3 regions of the Dermacoccus sp. MPR-E5 genome follow, and region 1 is predicted to be linked to each of the others. Evidence: predicted binding sites of a transcription regulator. Region 1 holds the regulator's gene; each other region holds the start of a gene.
What was found. Region 1 encodes HrcA, which represses chaperone genes, less so after heat shock. Its sites were predicted from a motif close to TTNGCACTCGNNNNNNNCGAGTGCNAA; they were not measured.

Region 1 (5,862 bases):
GCCGAGGGAACGTTGTCAGGGGTGGGGGCGAGCCCAGCGCTCACACGAGGTGCGCTGTTGGGGCGGGGCGTCGCGACGTGGGCCGCATCAGTTGAGGATGCGGATCTGGAACGGGTAGTCGTAGCTCTCGCCACGCGCCGAGCGCAGCGCTCCCTTGACGTGGCACCACGCGGCGACGAGGAAGATGACGGCCCAGAGCACGAGCGCGACGGGAATGCCGACGAGGGTTAAGACCAGAACCCAACCGACGATGTAGAGAATCGAGAACGCAACGTTGAAGTTGAACGCCCCGGCCGCTGCGCGGCGCACCGCGGCGGAGCGGTTTCTGTAGATGAACCACACGATGAGCGGGCCGAGGAAGCTCACCCATCCCGCAGACAGGATCGCGGCGGCCGGCGCCGACAGGTGCGCGACGATCGAGGCGGCGCGCTCGTCATCGCTGAGGTGACCCTGGCCGGTGACGGGCGGCTCGGCGCCGTACGGAGCGCCGGCCAGCCGTCCGGCTCCCTGGCCCTGCGTGCGCTCGTCGGGGTAGGGGTACGGCTGGGAGTTGCTCACGACGTCTCCTGGTGTCGAAGGGTGAATCTCTCGTTCACTGACCATGATTCCGTGTCTGCGTCCCGAGCGCATCCCCCGCGGGATCGATATTCGCGGGCCCCGGCGTCCATCCCGGGGATGATGTCGGCGCACGCCGCGCCATCCCGGCGTCTCACTGCTGCGCGGGGTCGGTGACGAAGTCGATGAGCTCCTCGACGCGTCCGAGCAGTTCGGGTTGCAGGTCGGCGTACGTGCGCACGGTGCCGAGGATCTGCTTCCATCCGCGCGCGACGTCCGCCTGCGTCGCGTGCGGCCAGCCGAGCTCGGCGAGGATGCCGTGCTTCCACGACTGCCCCTTGGGGATGACGGGCCACTTCGACCAGCCGAGCCGCTCGGGTCGTACGGACTGCCACACGTCGACGTAGGGGTGGCCGACGATGAGCACGTGGTCGCGTGCCTGCGGCAGGGCGCGTGCCTTCTCGACGATTCGTGCCTCCTTCGTGCCGGGCACGAGGTGGTCGACGAGGATGCCGAGGCGGCGTCCCTTCTCGGGTCGGAAGTCGCGGATGACGGCCGCGAGATCGTCGACGCCCTCGAGGTATTCGACGACGACGCCCTCGATGCGCAGGTCGTCACCCCACACCTTCTCGACGAGTTCGGCGTCGTGCCGTCCCTCGACGAAAATTCGCGAACCCAGCGCGACGCGCGCCTTCGCCCCGGGGACGGCGAGCGAACCGGACGCCGTCCGCCCGGCCTGCGTCTGCTGCTCGGCGAGGCGCGCGGCGGTGGCGGGTCGGGGCGCAACGAGTGTCACGGGTTCGCCGTCGACGAGGAAGCCGGCGCCGAGCGGAAATCCGCGGGCCTTGCCGAAGCGGTCCTCGAGGAAGACGACGTGCTGCCCGCCCGACTTCTCGACGCGCACGACGGCGCCGACGTAACCGCTCTGGGCGTCCTCGACGACGACGTCGAGCTCAGCGGGCACCTCGCGCGAACGCCCACGTCGAGGCGCGCGCCAATCGCCGGAGAGGACGTCGGAGCCGTAACGGTCGGTCATGGCGATCAGGGTAGAACCGCCCACCGACAACCGCCGTCGCGGCGCGCCGAGAACGATGGCCGCGGGCGCAGCCAGGCGCCCGTCGCGGCGTCGCCGAGGGCCGGGGAGCGCGCGCCTGCCGACCGACGGACGATGGACGACGGCGCGAGGGAATCGCCCGCGACGCTGTGGGCGAACACACCCCGCATGATTTGGCACTCGCTCGGCGTGAGTGCCAATCTTGGACGGACTGCAGATCGAAGGACGGTATCGAGGCGCGGGAGGTGAGCGCATGAGCGACGAACGGCGGCTCGAGGTGCTGCGCGCCATCGTGCAGGACTATGTCGCGACGTCCGAACCGGTGGGTTCGAAGGCGTTGCTCGAACGTCATCAGCTCGGCGTCTCCGCCGCGACGATCCGCAATGACATGGCCGCCCTCGAGGACGCCGGTCTCATCTCCGCGCCGCACACCTCGGCCGGTCGCGTGCCCACCGATGCCGGCTACCGAATCTTCGTCGACCGCCTCAGCCAGGTGCGGCCGCTGAGCGCGACACAGCGTCGAGCGATCGAGACGTTCTTGCGTCAGAGCGTCGACCTCGACGACATCGTCGAGCGCACCGCCCGGCTGCTCGCCACGCTGACGAACCAGGCGGCCGTCATGCAGTACCCGTCGCTGCGGCGCTCACGGGTGCGGCACATCGAGCTCGTGCCGGCCGCCGAGGGGCGCCTGTCGCTCGTCGTCATCCTCGACTCAGGTCGCATCGAGCAGCGTCTCGTCTCCGTCGCCTCCGCCGACGACGAGCGCCTCGTCCAGACGCTGCGAGCGCGCGTCAACGAGGTCTCCGGCGCGCGGTTGCTCACCGAGGCCGCCGCGGCCATGACCGAGCTGGGCGCGGAGTTCGAGCCGGGGCAGCGTGCGGACGTCGACACGATCGTCGCGACGATCGCCGCGGTGTTCGCCGAGGACCGGGAGGAGCGCGTCGTGCTCGCGGGGACGGCGAACCTCGCGCGTGCCGGGCTGCGCGACGACGCGGGCCTCAGCGTCAGCCGTGTTCTCGAGGCGCTGGAGGAGCACGTCGTCCTCATGCGCCTCATCAGCACACGCGACGACGATCCGACGCACGAGGTGACCGTCCGCATCGGCGCCGAGAACGACTTCGCAGGCCTCGAGTCGACCTCGCTCGTGACGACGGCCTACGGCAGCGACGCCGTCGCGACGCTCGGCGTGCTCGGCCCGACCCGCATGGACTACCCGCAGACGATGGCGAACGTGCGCGCGGTCGCCCGCTACGTCTCCGAACTTCTCGAGCAGTGATGGCTCGGGCGCACCACGACCACATGAGTGATGAAATCTTCACCCGTCGAAAGCAAGGATGCTCGTGAACGACTACTACGCCGAACTCGGTGTCACGCGTGAGGCCTCCGTCGAGGAGATCAAGCGCGCCTACCGCAAGAAGGCCCGCAAGCTGCACCCCGACGTCAACCCCTCCCCGGAGGCGGCCGAGGAGTTCAAGCGCGTCGGGCAGGCCTACGACGTGCTCGGCGATCCGCAGAAGAAGGCGGCCTACGACCAGGGCGTCGACCCCTACGCGCCCGGCGGTGGCGCCGGGTTCAGCTTCAGCGACATCATGGACGCGTTCTTCACGGGGGGTGCCGCAGGGGGAGGCGGCGGCCCGCGCAGCCGCGTCCAGCACGGCCAGGACGCGTTGCTGCCGCTCGACATCCAACTCGCCACGGCCGTCTTCGGCGGCGAGCAGGAGCTGACGTTCGACACGGCCGTCGTCTGCTCGACCTGTCATGGCGACGGTTCGCGTCCCGGCACGGGCAAGCACACGTGTGACGTGTGCGGCGGTGCGGGGCAGACGCAGCAGGTGCAGCGCAGCTTCCTCGGCCAGGTGTTGACGTCGCGTCCGTGCACCGCGTGCCAGGGGTACGGCGACATCATCGACAGCCCGTGTTTCGAGTGCGACGGCAACGGCCGCAAGCGCGACACGCGCACCATCACGATCAAGGTACCCGCCGGCGTCGACACCGGCACGCGCATCCAGCTGCGTGGTGAAGGCGAGGTCGGCCCCGGCGGCGGCCCCGCCGGTGACCTGTACGTCGAGGTACGCGTCGAGAAGCACCCGATGTTCCAGCGTCAGGGCGACGATCTGCACTGCTCGCTCGAGCTGCCGATGTCGGCCGCGGCGCTCGGCGCCACGGTGCCGTTCGAGACGCTCGACGGCTCGCGCGACATCGACATCAAGGCCGGCACGCAGCCCGGCGACGTCATCACCCTCAAGGGCCTCGGCGTCACGCGGCTGCGCACCGACAACCGCGGCGACCTGCTCGTGCACGCCAACGTGCGCACCCCGAGCAAGCTGACGGCCGAGCAGGCCGACCTGCTGCGTCAGTTCGCCGAGTCGCGCGGAGAGGACTCGCCGGCGCCGAAGTTCCAGCCCGTCAACCAGGGCCTGCTCGGCAAGCTGCGTCAGGCCTGGAAGGGCTGAGGCGTGACCGCGCACCTCTACTTCGTCGCACCCGGCGCTCTGTCCGACGACATGGCGCCGGGTGCACCCGTCGTGCTCGCGGGTGACGAGGGACGCCACGCCGTCACCGTCAAGCGGATGGGTGTCGGTGAGCAGATCCTGCTCGCCGACGGCGAGGGCCTCGTCGCGCACGCCGTGGTCGCAGAGACCACGAAGGGCGAGCTGACGGCGCACGTGAGCGAGGTGACGCGCGAGACGCCGCCGGCGGTGACGTTCACGCTCGTCCAGGCGCTCGCTAAGGGTGATCGCGACCTGCAGGCGGTGGAGGCGGCGACGGAGCTCGGCGTCGACGCCGTCGTGCCGTGGCAGGCGGAGCGTTCCATCGTGCAGTGGAGGGGTGAGCGCGCCGAGAAGGCCCGCCGTAAATGGGTGGCGCAGGCCGAGGCGGCCACGAAACAATCACGACGGGCGACGCCCCCGCGCATCAGTGACCTCGTGACGAAGAACGCTGCGGCGCAGGCGATCTCGGCCACCGTCGCGGAGGGCGGCCTCGCGCTCGTCCTGCACGAGGACGCCGAGGCGAGTCTCGCGCAGGTCGAGCTGCCGTCGGCCGGTGACGTGATGCTCGTCGTCGGCCCCGAGGGCGGCATCACGCCCGCCGAGCTCGACGCGTTCGTCGCGGCCGGTGCCACGCCGGTGCGGATGGGCGCCACCGTGCTGCGTTCGTCGTCGGCCGGCCCGGCGGCGCTCGCCGCCCTGCTCGCGCGCTCGCGCTGGGTCTGAGCGCCCGAGCGACCACTAGACTGGAGACACGATGACTGACGCTTCCGCGCCCTCCGAGCGCACCCCTCACGACCCTGACGGCCAGGCTGCCTCGCAGCAGACGCGCATCGTCATCCCGCCCGACGTCGCGATGGTGCAGTTGCTCGGGCCGCAGGATCAGCTGATGCGCACGATCGAGCGCGCCTTCCCGCGCCTGTTCGTCTTTGCGCGCGGCAATGAGCTGACGATCGACGGCCCGCGCGAGGACGCGGCGATCGTCGAGACCCTCGTCGGTGAGCTGCTCACGATGATCGATGCGGGCCACCAGATCAACCGTGACGCCGTCGAGCGCTCTATCGGCATGCTGCGCGGCAAGAACGCGCAGCGCCCCGCCGACGTGCTGACGACGAACATCATCTCCAGCCGCGGGCGCACGATCCGCCCGAAGACACTGGGGCAGAAGGAGTACGTCGACGCGATCGACCGCAACACGATCGTCTTCGGCATCGGCCCGGCCGGTACGGGCAAGACGTATCTGGCGATGGCGAAGGCCGTCGCGGCGCTGCAGGCCAAACAGGTCAACCGCATCATCCTGACGCGCCCTGCCGTCGAGGCCGGTGAGCGCCTCGGCTTCCTGCCCGGCACGCTCAACGACAAGATCGACCCGTATCTGCGTCCGCTCTACGACGCGCTGCACGACATGATCGACCCCGACTCGATCCCGAAGCTCATGGCCGCAGGCACGATCGAGGTCGCGCCGCTCGCGTACATGCGCGGGCGCACGCTCAACGACTCGTTCATCATCCTCGACGAGGCGCAGAACACGAGCAGCGAGCAGATGTGCATGTTCCTCACGCGCCTCGGCTTCGGTTCGAAGATCGTCGTGACGGGTGACGTCACGCAGGTCGACCTGCCGGGTGGCACGACGTCGGGCCTGCGGGTCATCGAGGACGTGCTCACCGGAATCGACGACGTCCACTTCGCCCACCTCGACTCGAGCGACGTCGTGCGTCACCGCCTCGTCTCCGACATCGTCGACGCCTACGGCCGCTACGACGC
Region 2 (5,862 bases), on a different contig from region 1:
CCGTCGCCTCGTCACCCTCGAGCGAGAGGGAGTCGAGAGCAGACGACGCGTGGATGACGGCCGAACCACCACCCGCGACGATGCCCTCTTCGATGGCCGCACGCGTGGCCGCGATGGCGTCCTCGATGCGGTGCTTCTTCTCCTTCATCTCGACCTCGGTGTGCGCACCGACGGCGATGACGCAGACGCCGCCGGCGAGCTTGGCGAGGCGCTCCTGGAGCTTCTCGCGGTCCCAGTCGGAGTCGGTGCGCTCGATCTCGGACTTGAGCTCCTTGACGCGGCCCGCGACGTCATCAGCGGCGCCGGCGCCGTCGATGATCGTCGTGTTGTCCTTCGTCACCTGGATGCGGCGTGCCTGGCCGAGCGAGTCGAGGTCGGCGTTCTCGAGCTTGAGCCCGACCTCCTCGGCGATGACCTGGCCACCGGTGAGGATCGCGATGTCCTGCAGCATCGCCTTGCGGCGGTCGCCGAAGCCGGGGGCCTTGACGGCGACGACGTTGAACGTGCCGCGGATCTTGTTGACGACGAGGGTGGAGAGGGCCTCGCCCTCGATGTCCTCGGCGATGATGAGCAGCGGCTTGCCGGACTGCACGACCTTCTCGAGGACGGGCAGCAGGTCGGCGATGGCCGAGATCTTGCCCTGGTTGATGAGGATGTAGGCGTCCTCGAGGACGGCCTCCATGCGCTCGGGGTCGGTGACGAAGTACGGCGAGAGGTAGCCCTTGTCGAACTGCATGCCCTCGGTGTACTCGAGCTTCGTCTCGGCGGTCGAGGACTCCTCGACGGTGATGACGCCGTCCTTGCCGACCTTCGCGAACGCCTCACCGATGAGGCCACCGATCGTCGCGTCCTGAGCGGACAGCGAGGCGACCTTGGCGTAGTCGTCCTGACCGTCGACGGGGCGCGCGTTGGCGAGCAGCTGGTCGTTGATGGCCGTGACGGCCTTGTCGATGCCGCGCTTCAGGCCGGACGGAGCAGCGCCCGCAGCGACGTTGCGCAGGCCCTCCTTGACGAGCGCCTGGGCGAGAACCGTCGCGGTCGTCGTACCGTCACCGGCGACGTCGTTCGTCTTGGTGGCGACCTCCTTGGCGAGCTGCGCGCCGAGGTTCTCGTACGGGTCCTCGAGCTCGACCTCGCGGGCGATCGTCACACCGTCGTTCGTGATCGTGGGGGCGCCCCACGCCTTGTCGATGACGACGTTGCGGCCCTTGGGGCCGAGCGTCACCTTGACGGCGTTGGCGAGCGCGTCGACACCGCGCTCGAGGGACTTGCGGGCGTCGTCGTTGAATTCAAGCGTCTTGGCCATGGTTCAACCTTTCGTTCGAAGGCGCCGCGCGGCGCGTGACGCGCGCAGCGGAAGAGTGTGGGGTGCGAGTGAGAGGAAAGGACGAGCCCGGCCCGGCCGTCAGACCTGAGCCGGGCTCGTCGTCACCTGCTGGCTCGACGGATCGTCAGGAGACGACCGCGAGCACGTCGCGAGCGGAGAGGATGAGGTACTCGGTACCGGCGAACTTGACCTCGGTGCCGCCGTACTTCGAGTAGATGACCTTGTCGCCGACGGCGACGTCGACCGGAACGCGGTTGCCGTGGTCGTCGATGCGACCGGGGCCGACGGCGATGACCTCGCCCTCCTGCGGCTTCTCCTTGGCGGTGTCCGGGATGACGAGGCCGGAGGCCGTGGTCTGCTCGGCCTCGACGGCCTTGACGACGATGCGGTCTTCGAGCGGCTTGATGTTGACCGACACGGTAGGACCTTCCCTTTCGCAGACCGCCCGATCTTCTCGGGCGGGACGGATGCTTTCGTTCCCTGGCCACACCACCCACCGGTGGCGGTGTGGCATGCATGTGGGCCGACATCGCCTCGCCGTCGCGGGGGTCGAGGGATGAGCTCACTGGCACTACCCAGGGGTGAGTGCTGGAACCGAATCTAGTAACGCCGTTGGCACTCGGTCAAGCCGAGTGCCAACTCGTTTCCGATGTTCGCCCACAGCGCATCGGGGGCTGCTCCGAGGGCCCCCGATGACACAATGGCGGCCATGGATGCGAGCGTCGTGCACGAGTTGTTCACCGACGACGGACGCGCGCTGCTCGCCTCGCTCCCGCCCTACGAGGAGAAGAACGTCGTCATGCTGACGACGCGGCTGCGCGCCGCAGGGCACTCCCCCGAACTCGTCGCCGCTGCGCTCACCCAGTCCCGGCTGCGGGCCAGGGCCGTCGACAAGTTCGGTGATGCGGCGGCGTCGATGTTCTTCACCCCCGACGGCCTCGAACAGGCCACGCGCGCACCCATCGCCCGTCTGCACGCGCAGCGGTTCCTCGACGCCGGGGCGAGCCTCGTCATCGACGGTGGCTGCGGAATCGGTTCCGACGCCGTCGGATTCGCACAGGCCGGGCTCGACGTCATCGGCGTCGAAGCGGATCCGGAAACCGCGGCTCTGGCCGCCCAGAACCTTGCGTCGTTTCCCGGCAGTCGCGTCGTCACGGGGCGGGTCGAGGATGTCGCGGCTTCGCTCGACCAAGCCGGGGCCGCCTGGTGGTTCGACCCGGCACGCCGCACGCCCGGCGTCGCCGACATCCGCGGGCGCACGAAGCGCACGTTCTCCCTCGCGGCGCTGACGCCGACCTGGGAGCTGATCCAGCACGTCGCGGCTGCCGCCCCCGCGGCAGGCGCCAAGCTCTCGCCGAGCCTGGCCCATCACGACGTGCCGAGCGGTTGCGAGGTCGAGTTCGTCTCCTACGCCGGCGACGTCGTGGAGGCGAGCGTGTGGTGGGGCGCCGCCGTCCGTGACGTCGGCAGAACTGCGACGATCATGCGTCCCCGACCGGGCGGCTCGAGGTCGTCCGGCGATCGCGTCCCGCCCGACGTCCTGCACGTCATCGAGGCCGACTTCGACGGCATCGACGCCGCGCCCGCAAGCCGCGCGTCACTCGGACCGTACTTCTACGAGGCCGACAAGGCGTTGACGCGCAGCGGCCTCGTCGGGGCGCTGCTCGACGCCACGGGCGGCCACGAGTTCACGCCCGGACACGGCTACGTCGCGGCCGATGCGCTCGTCGACATCGGGCTGCTGGGGCGCGCCTACCGCGTGCTCGACTCCGTGCCGCTGCACGAGAAGACGCTGCGCGCCTACCTGCGCGAACGCGCCGTCGGACGCCTCACGATCAAGAAACGCGACGTGGACGTCGACGCCGACGCGCTGCGCCGCTCGCTCAAGCTCAAGGGCTCGAACGCCCTGACGGTCGTGCTCGTGACGCTCGACGGCGAGCGCCTGGCACTCGTCGTCGAACCGCTGTGACGCTCGCCGCCCCGCTTCCCTGACGCCCCGCCCCATGACGCATCCGTGAGATCGAGCGATGTGGGCGAATTCGAGCCCCCCCAGCGCTCGGACTCTCCCGTATCGCTCGATCTCGAGGATGGGGCGTGCGAACCGTGACCTGACCGAGATCCACGCCCCAGCTCGGACGCACTCGAGCCGTCGATACTGACGAACATGCAAACGTCCGAGGCGGGCGCCCTCTCCGAAGACTCGACGCCTGTGCCACCTGCTCCTGCCGAAACCACAGGCCGACGACCGTCCGCGCCCGGGCGCAGCGGCACGGCTACCTGGCTGATGAGCATCGCTCTCATCCTCTGGGCAGTGTGGGCCGTCAGCATCCTCGCCTCGCCGATGCGTTCCGGCAGTGTGGCCGACGCGGCCAGCGCCCTGCAGCGGCACGACGACGTGCACTGGCTCGTCGTGCAGCGCCCCTCCGACGACGGCCCGAGCGGTCACTTCACGCCGGGCCTCGCCGACCCCCTCTCCCAGGAATGGCAGGATTCGCGCTTCACGACTCCGCGCGAGAACGGTGGCGACGGCGCGGGCACGCTCTCGTCGACGCAGGAGCAGCAGATCGCCTGGAGCGACAGCTCGGGGCTGCACGTGACGCGCGACTTCAGCGTCACCGGCTGGCGCACCGCCGGGGACGGCTGGCCCGACCCCGCGTCCAGTCCGTCGGCCGCCCTCTACCGATCGCTCGCGACCCAGGCTGCGTCGACGCGCGTCACGACGGTCCGCGCGCTCACGCCGCTGGGCACGATCAGCTACGCCGACGGCTCGGGCACCGTCGAGACCTACGGGGTCGTCATGCTGCTCAGCGCGCTGATCGCGCTGGGATCGCTGTACGCCCGCCAGCCCCGTTTCGGCACCCGTTGGAGCTGGTTCTGGATCTTCAGCTGCCCCATGGGCGTCGGCCTCGTGTGGTACCTGATGCGCGAGGGGTGGTTCGGCCGTTCCACGGCCCCTGCGCCCGATCAGCGACGTTCAGGCTTCGCCGGCTTCGCTGCGTTCGTCGGCATCAGCTGGGTGCTAGGTTCGCTCGTGCATGCTTGGCTGTTTCGCTGACGCCGTGTCAGCGAGCTCGAGCGAAATGGGCGAATGCGAGCGCCACAGCGCTCGAACTCACCCATTTCGCTCGATCCCTCAGTGGGGCGCACGCACGGGGCATGACGGTCCGCCGGAAGGCGGCACGCTCATCGACAGGCTGAAGAGCCCACCCCGTCCTTGCCGACGGCGACGGGCAGCGTCCCGCCGGCCTTGGCCTTGCCGGTCAGGACGTCCGCGAGCGCCGCGAACGTCGGCTGCGTCGAACCGTAGGCCGCGAGTCCGACGGTGTCGGAGCCGCGCAGAGCGAGCGGGTAGGGCGTGTCGAGGGCGATCTGCACGCCGCTGTTTCCGGCCTTGATCGCTCCTGACGTGCCGGGCGACGTCGCCTCCGCTCCCCCGCCGGCGGACGATTCGCCGGCGTTGTACACGCCCCCTTCGAGCAGGTTCACCCGCGTGCCCTGCAGTCCGACGTCGACGCCGCGGGCCTTCAGCTCCTTCGTCAGCGTCGCTCGATGTTCCGCCGTCCCCCCTTCGACCCGCACACGGCTCCCGACGAGGTCACGCCCGCAGCGCCCGCCGAGCTGGGTGATCGACGCCTTCGCGAGACGGCGCGCGTCGTCGTCATGGGAACCGCGCACCGACGCGTCGGGCGCACTGACGTGCTGGTGCCGCGTCGTCGCGACGATGCGCGCTGCGGATTCGATGAGCCGCTGGCGCGTCAGTTCTCCTGAGGCGACGGCCTTCTCGATCGCGCTCACCGACGCACTCGCGTCGGCGGGCATGAGCACGACATCGGCTCCGGCCTCGAGCGCCGACACCGCTGCAGCGCCGCCGCGATCGAACTTCTTGACGATCGCGCCCATGTTCATGCCGTCGGTGACGATGAGCCCCTTGAACCCGAGCTTGTCGCGCAACTGGCCCGTGAGCACCTTCGGCGAGAGTGTGCTCGGCACGATGGGGTCGACGTCCTTGACGACGATGTGCGCCGTCATGATGGCCGGCACGCCGGCCTTGCTCGCCGAGGCGAACGGCACCCAGTCGCGCTTCATGAGCTGCTCGACCGACTGAGCCTGGACGGCGTAGTCGACATGCGTGTCCGTCGTCACCGAGCCGTGGCCCGGAAAGTGTTTGATGACGGGCACGATGCCGGCCTGCTGGTAACCGGCGACCTGCGCGTTGACAGCTCGCGCGACGCGCTGCGGGTCGCTGCTCGGCGAGCGCACGCCGATCGTCGGGTCGCTCGGGCCGACAGTGACGTCCGCGTCGGGCGCGAAGTTCATCGTCACGCCGAGCGAACGCAGCTCCCGGCCTTCGTCCTTGGCGAGCTGCGTCGCGAGCGCCGCATCGTCGGCGGCGCCGTAGGCCATCGCACCCGGCAGCGGGGTGACGCCGGAGGTGATGCGGGTGACCGGACCGCCCTCCTGATCGATGCCGATGACGGCCGGCCACGAGCGTCCGCTCTCCTTGACGGCGCCCTGCACCGCTTTCGTGACGGCCG
Region 3 (5,862 bases), on a different contig from region 1:
CGCACCTCCAGCAGCAGCGCAACGAGCGGGACGACGACGAACGCGACCGCGACCGCTGCGAACACCCCGAGCACCACACCGCCGGCATCGGGGGCGCGGCGGGTGGGGCTCGTTCTGCTGGCGCTGGGGGCGCTCACGTCAGCTCGGCGAGCCGAACCCGGCGTCGCTCAGCACCTTGCGGCCCTCGGCGCCGGTGATGAGCTGCACGAACTGCTTGGCGTACTCGTTGTTGCTCCACGTCGCGATCGGCAGCGTCGTCTTGACGTTCGAGCCGGACGCGATATCGACGCCCGTCACCTTGTCACCGGCGGCCTTGACGTCCGTGCGGTACACGACCGCGGCGTCCGCGTCACCGGAGGAGACCTTCGCGAGCGTCGACTTGACGTTCTGCTCGTAACTGACGACGTGCGCGTGGACGTTCGCCTTCGCCAGCGCCTTGTCGGCGGCGCGCCCGCACGGCACGGTCTTGGCGCACAGCACGGTGCTGACCTTCGCGAGGCTCGCGAGGTCGGTGACGTGGCCCGGGTTGCCCTTGGGCGTCGCGATCTCGAGTTCGTTCGTCGCGAAGTCGGTCCAGGTCTTGCCCTGCGTGATGTCGGCCGGCATCGTCTTGGGCGTCGTCGTGTCGGCCATGGCGACGACGTCGGCCGGTGCACCACCCTTGAGTTGGCGCACGATGTCCTGGCTGCCTGCGAAGCTCATCTTGATCTCGACGCCGGGGTGGTTCTTCTCGAAGTCCTCGGCGAGCTTGGTGAAGCTCTCGGTGAGCGAGGCCGCGGCGAGGACGGTGATGGTCTTGCTCGAGCTCGCCGTGGCCGAGGAGCTGCCGGCGGCGTTCGAGCCCGACGAGTTCGTGCTGCTCGACCCGCCGCAGCCGGACAGACCCAGCACGGCGGCGGATGCGGTGGCGGCGGTCGCCGTCGTGAGGGAACGATTCATCCTCGTGGCCTTCTGTCTCTCGGTCGGCTGATCGGATCGGTTCTCGGGGCGAGGACGCCGGGGTGGTCAGGCCCGTCGGAACAGCTCGGCGGCGACGCTCGGGTCGATCGGCATCGGGTGGGGGCGTTTCGCCTCACGCCCGTCACCCGAGCTCGTGCCGCGCAGGCGGCGTTCGATCCACGGGCCGAAGTATTCCTTCGACCACTCGGCGTTCTCCGCCAGGCGCTGACGGGCTGGCTTCGGTTCGAGCGGCGGGAGCAGGTCGAGCCAGTCGCCCTCGGTCGGCAGGCCCAGCGTCCACGCCGCCTGCTGCGCGACACGGCGGTGGCCCTCGGGGGACAGGTGCAGGCGGTCGGCACCCCACATGCGCATGTCCCGCAGTGCACGCATGCCCCACACGTCGAGCACGTAGCAGTCGTGTCGCTGCGCGATGCCCCACAGGTTCGCGATGTGCCAGCTGATGCGCGGTCGCAAGCGGGTCATGATCTTCGAACCCGTGGGGTTGACCATCGTCGCGAGCATGACGTCGGCTCCGGCGTCCTTGAGGCGGACGACGGCGGCCTCGAGCTGATCGGCAACGTCGTCGAGGTCGACGTTCGGGCGCATGATGTTGTTGCCGCCGCCGACCATGCTGACGAGGTCGGGCTGCATCGCGAGCGCGGCGTCGAGCTGCGGGCCGACGACGTCGGCGAGCAGCTTGCCCCGGATCGCGAGGTTCGCGTACTCAAATGCGTGCCCCGCGCCGTCGGCGACCTGAGCGAGGTCGACGGCGAGCCGGTCGGCCCAGCCGAGGTAGGCGTCGTCCTGACGCGGGTCGGGGTCGCTCATGCCCTCGGTGAAGGAGTCACCGATGGCGACGTAGCGCCGCCACGTCCGCTCGTGGCCGCTGCGGGCCGCGGGCGCCTCTTCGGCGGTACGGGTGTCGGGGGTCGTGTCTGTCACGGGATGCGCCAATCGATCGTGTGCGTGCCGAGTTCTTCGAGCAGGGCGTTGGTGCGGCTGAACGGCTTGCTGCCGAAGAAGCCGCCGCGGGCCGACAACGGTGAGGGGTGGGCCGACTCGACGGTCGGCGTGTCGCCGAGGTGCGGCGCGAGTGAGCGCGCGTCGCGCCCCCACAGGATGGCGACGAGGGGCTGCTCGCGCTCGACGAGCGCGTTGATCGCCGTCGCGGTGACGTGCTCCCAGCCCTTGCCGCGATGGCTCGCCGGCTTGCCGGGCTGCACCGTCAGGACGCGGTTGAGCAGCAGCACCCCCTGATCGGTCCACGCCGACAGGTCACCGTGCTCGGGTGGGGTGATATCGAGGTCGTCGTGCAGTTCGGTGTAGATGTTCGCGAGGCTGCGGGGGATGGGCCGCACGTCGGGTGCGACGGCGAAGCTCAGGCCGATCGGGTGCCCGGGCGTCGGGTACGGATCCTGGCCGACGACGAGGACGCGCACCTCGTCGAACGGCTGCGTGAACGCGCGCAGCACGGCGTCGCCCGCAGGCAGGTAGCCGCGCCCCGCGGCCACCTCGTCACGCAGGAACGCCCCCGCGGCGGCGATGTGCTCGGCGGCGGGCGCGAGGGGTTCGACCCAGCTCGGGTGGACGAGTTCGTCGTACGGACGAGGCATGTGTCCAACCTATCGCGCGGGTCTGACAACCCGCCCCGAGCGCGGTTGGAACGGGCCGGGCGGCCTCGTATCCTGAGCGGATGGCCATGATCGAGACCCCCGCGGGTGCCCACGTGCCCGGTGACGCCGACGCGCCCGGGCTGAGCGAGCGCGACCGTGCGATGCTCGCCTTCGAACGCGAGTGGTGGAAGCTGCCCGGCGCCAAGGAAGCGGCGATCAAGGAGCGCTTCGGGCTGACGAGCACGCAGTACTACCAGCAGCTCAACAAGCTCGCCGACACCGAGGCGGCGCTCGCCGCGGATCCGTTGCTCGTCAAGCGGATCCAGCGACGCCGCGCGGGGCGTCGACGCACCGTCTGAACCGCGGCTCAGCGCGCCGCCACGTCCCCGCATGTCGCCGCTCTCGTGGCGCCGCAGCCCATCTTGGCAGCCGCACGACAGACGTCGGGGTGCCGCTATGAGCGAACAACACGCGGGTGCGTGCGCGGAGGGTTTGCACTCGGTGGGGGCGAGTGCTAATCATGGGGTTAGCACTCTGATCGTGAGAGTGACAAAAGCCTGACTGCAGCAGTGAGGGTTCGGGGCGCGCCGACATGACCGGCGCGTGATCGGGCCCGTCCGTCGCGGGCGCTGATGTGGTCGATCCGAACGTCACGTGGAGGAACCACAGCCATGGCCAAGACCATTGCTTTCGACGAGGAGGCCCGTCGCGGCCTCGAGCGCGGCATGAACACGCTCGCCGACGCCGTGAAGGTGACCCTCGGCCCCAAGGGCCGCAACGTCGTGCTGGAGAAGAAGTGGGGCGCCCCCACGATCACCAACGACGGTGTCTCGATCGCCAAGGAGATCGAGCTGGAGGACCCGTACGAGAAGATCGGCGCCGAGCTCGTCAAGGAAGTTGCGAAGAAGACCGACGACGTCGCCGGTGACGGCACGACGACGGCCACCGTCCTCGCCCAGGCGATGGTGCGCGAGGGTCTGCGCAACGTCGCGGCCGGCGCGAACCCGATGGCGCTGAAGCGCGGCATCCAGACGGCCGTCGACGCCGTCAGCAAGCAGCTGCTCGAGCACGCCCAGGAGATCGAGACGAAGGAGCAGATCGCTGCGACCGCGTCCATCTCCGCCGCTGACCCGCAGATCGGTGAGCTCATCGCCGAGGCGATGGACAAGGTCGGCAAGGAAGGCGTCATCACGGTCGAGGAGTCGAACACGTTCGGCCTCGACCTCGAGCTGACCGAGGGCATGCGCTTCGACAAGGGCTACATCTCGGGCTACTTCGTCACCGACACCGAGCGCATGGAGGCCGTCCTCGACGACCCGTACATCCTCATCGTCAACTCGAAGATCTCGAACATCAAGGACCTGCTGCCCGTCCTGGAGAAGGTCATGCAGTCCGGCAAGCCCCTCGCGATCATCGCCGAGGACGTCGAGGGCGAGGCCCTGTCGACGCTCGTCGTCAACAAGATCCGCGGCACGTTCAAGGCCGTCGCCGTCAAGGCTCCCGGCTTCGGCGACCGCCGCAAGGCGATGCTCGGTGACATCGCTATCCTCACGGGCGGCCAGGTCGTCTCCGAGGAGGTCGGCCTCAAGCTCGAGTCGACCGAGCTCGACATGCTCGGCCGCGCCCGCAAGATCGTCGTGACGAAGGATGAGACGACGATCGTCGAAGGTGCTGGCGACGACGAGCAGATCAAGGGCCGCGTGGCGCAGATCCGCGCCGAGATCGAGAACTCCGACTCCGACTACGACCGCGAGAAGCTGCAGGAGCGCCTCGCGAAGCTCGCCGGCGGCGTCGCCGTCATCAAGGCGGGTGCCGCGACGGAGGTCGAGCTCAAGGAGCGCAAGCACCGCATCGAGGACGCTGTGCGCAACGCGAAGGCAGCCGTCGAGGAGGGCATCGTTGCCGGTGGTGGCGTCGCGCTCATCCAGGCGACGAAGGACGCCGAGTCGGCCTTCTCCGCTCTCGAGGGCGACGAGGCGACGGGTGCGAACATCGTTCGCGTCGCTGCCGAGGCTCCGCTCAAGCAGATCTCGACGAACGCGGGCCTCGAGCCGGGCGTCATCGTCGAGAAGGTGCGCTCGCTTCCCGCCGGTCAGGGTCTGAACGCTGCGAGCGGTGAGTACGTCGACATGATCGCCTCGGGCATTATCGACCCGGCGAAGGTGACGCGTTCGGCGCTGGAGAACGCTGCGTCCATCGCGGCGCTGTTCCTCACGACCGAGGCCGTCATCGCTGACAAGCCGGAGAAGAACGCCGGCGCTGACGCTGCGGCGGGCATGGACGGTGGCATGGGCGGTATGGGCTTCTGACAAAAGCACGTACGCCACGGCTGGCGCCCCCCGAGCGAATGCGAGGACGGGGGCCGGCCGGAGCGGAGTGTGAGGAAGAAGCCCGAGAGAGCATGGGCTTCTGAGAAAGCGCGCCTCCACGGGCTGACGCCCGCCTGAGTGAATGCTCGGGCGGGCGTCAGCCTTTTGTCGTCCAGGCGGCACTCCCTCTCGCGATGTTGCCCGGGTTTCGGGCGTGCCGCGCCTCGAATCGCGGGCAACATCGAGGCGGTTGACATGCGCATCTGCGCATATGAAACTAGGTGCATGTCGTTGCAGCATGCGTTGCTCGTGTCCCTCGCCGAGCGCGAGGCGAGCGGGTATGACCTGACGCGGCGCTTCGACCGTTCGCTCGGGTTCTTCTGGAGCGCGACGCACCAGCAGATCTACCGCGTCCTCGCCAAGATGGCGGACGCAGGCCTCGTCGAGGTCCGCACCGAGGCGGGCGAGGGTCGCCCCGACCGTCGCGTCCACACGATCGCCCCGGCCGGTCGTGCGGAACTACTCGCATGGACGCGCACACCCACCCCGAGCGAGACGCTGCGCTCCGAGTTCGCCGTCAAGGTGCGCGGCATGCGCTTCGGCGACGCGGACGCCGTCGTCGCCGACATCCGCCGTCATCGCGACGAGCACGCCGCCCAGCTCGCCTACTTCGAGGCCAACTGCGCGAGGCACTACCCCGATCCGTCATCCCTCAGCGACGAGGAACGTCCGACCTACGCCGTCCTGCGCGGGGGCATCCGTACCGAACGCGCCATGCTCGAGTGGTGCGACGAGATGGTGGCGCTGCTCAGCGGCGAGACGCTGCCCACCCCCTGCGTGCAGGTGCACCCGGGTGCACCTGCACGCAGGGGTGAAGACGGTGATGAGGACGCGAACCTGAACGTGGACGTCGACGGGAACCTCGCGGCGAGCGTCGCCGTGGACGACAGAGCGCACGACGTGAACGACAGACCGCACCACAACGAACGCACCCCAGCACC

Region 2: the regulator HrcA is predicted to act here: its motif matches at 1,940-1,966, upstream of groES (co-chaperone GroES).
Region 3: the regulator HrcA is predicted to act here: its motif matches at 3,044-3,070, upstream of groL (chaperonin GroEL).

Annotation. Positions count from the first base shown of each region.
Region 1 covers NZ_JBXASS010000004.1:134,312-140,173, forward strand. The annotation lists gene AC1RS9_RS04270 (DUF4870 domain-containing protein) at 88-558, opposite strand; gene AC1RS9_RS04275 (DUF3097 domain-containing protein) at 710-1,591, opposite strand; gene hrcA (heat-inducible transcriptional repressor HrcA) at 1,863-2,885, shown strand; gene dnaJ (molecular chaperone DnaJ) at 2,950-4,062, shown strand; gene AC1RS9_RS04290 (16S rRNA (uracil(1498)-N(3))-methyltransferase) at 4,066-4,824, shown strand; gene AC1RS9_RS04295 (PhoH family protein) at 4,856-5,862, shown strand, end outside.
Region 2 covers NZ_JBXASS010000020.1:287-6,148, forward strand. The annotation lists partial or broken gene groL (chaperonin GroEL) at 1-1,306, opposite strand, end outside; gene groES (co-chaperone GroES) at 1,452-1,745, opposite strand; gene AC1RS9_RS12945 (class I SAM-dependent methyltransferase) at 2,037-3,296, shown strand; gene AC1RS9_RS12950 (hypothetical protein) at 3,612-4,382, shown strand; gene AC1RS9_RS12955 (glycoside hydrolase family 3 protein) at 4,511-5,862, opposite strand, start outside.
Region 3 covers NZ_JBXASS010000007.1:143,406-149,267, forward strand. The annotation lists gene modB (molybdate ABC transporter permease subunit) at 1-137, opposite strand, end outside; gene modA (molybdate ABC transporter substrate-binding protein) at 139-939, opposite strand; gene AC1RS9_RS07395 (SGNH/GDSL hydrolase family protein) at 1,006-1,881, opposite strand; gene AC1RS9_RS07400 (uracil-DNA glycosylase) at 1,878-2,552, opposite strand; gene AC1RS9_RS07405 (DUF3263 domain-containing protein) at 2,633-2,911, shown strand; gene groL (chaperonin GroEL) at 3,224-4,861, shown strand; gene AC1RS9_RS07415 (PadR family transcriptional regulator) at 5,147-5,862, shown strand, end outside.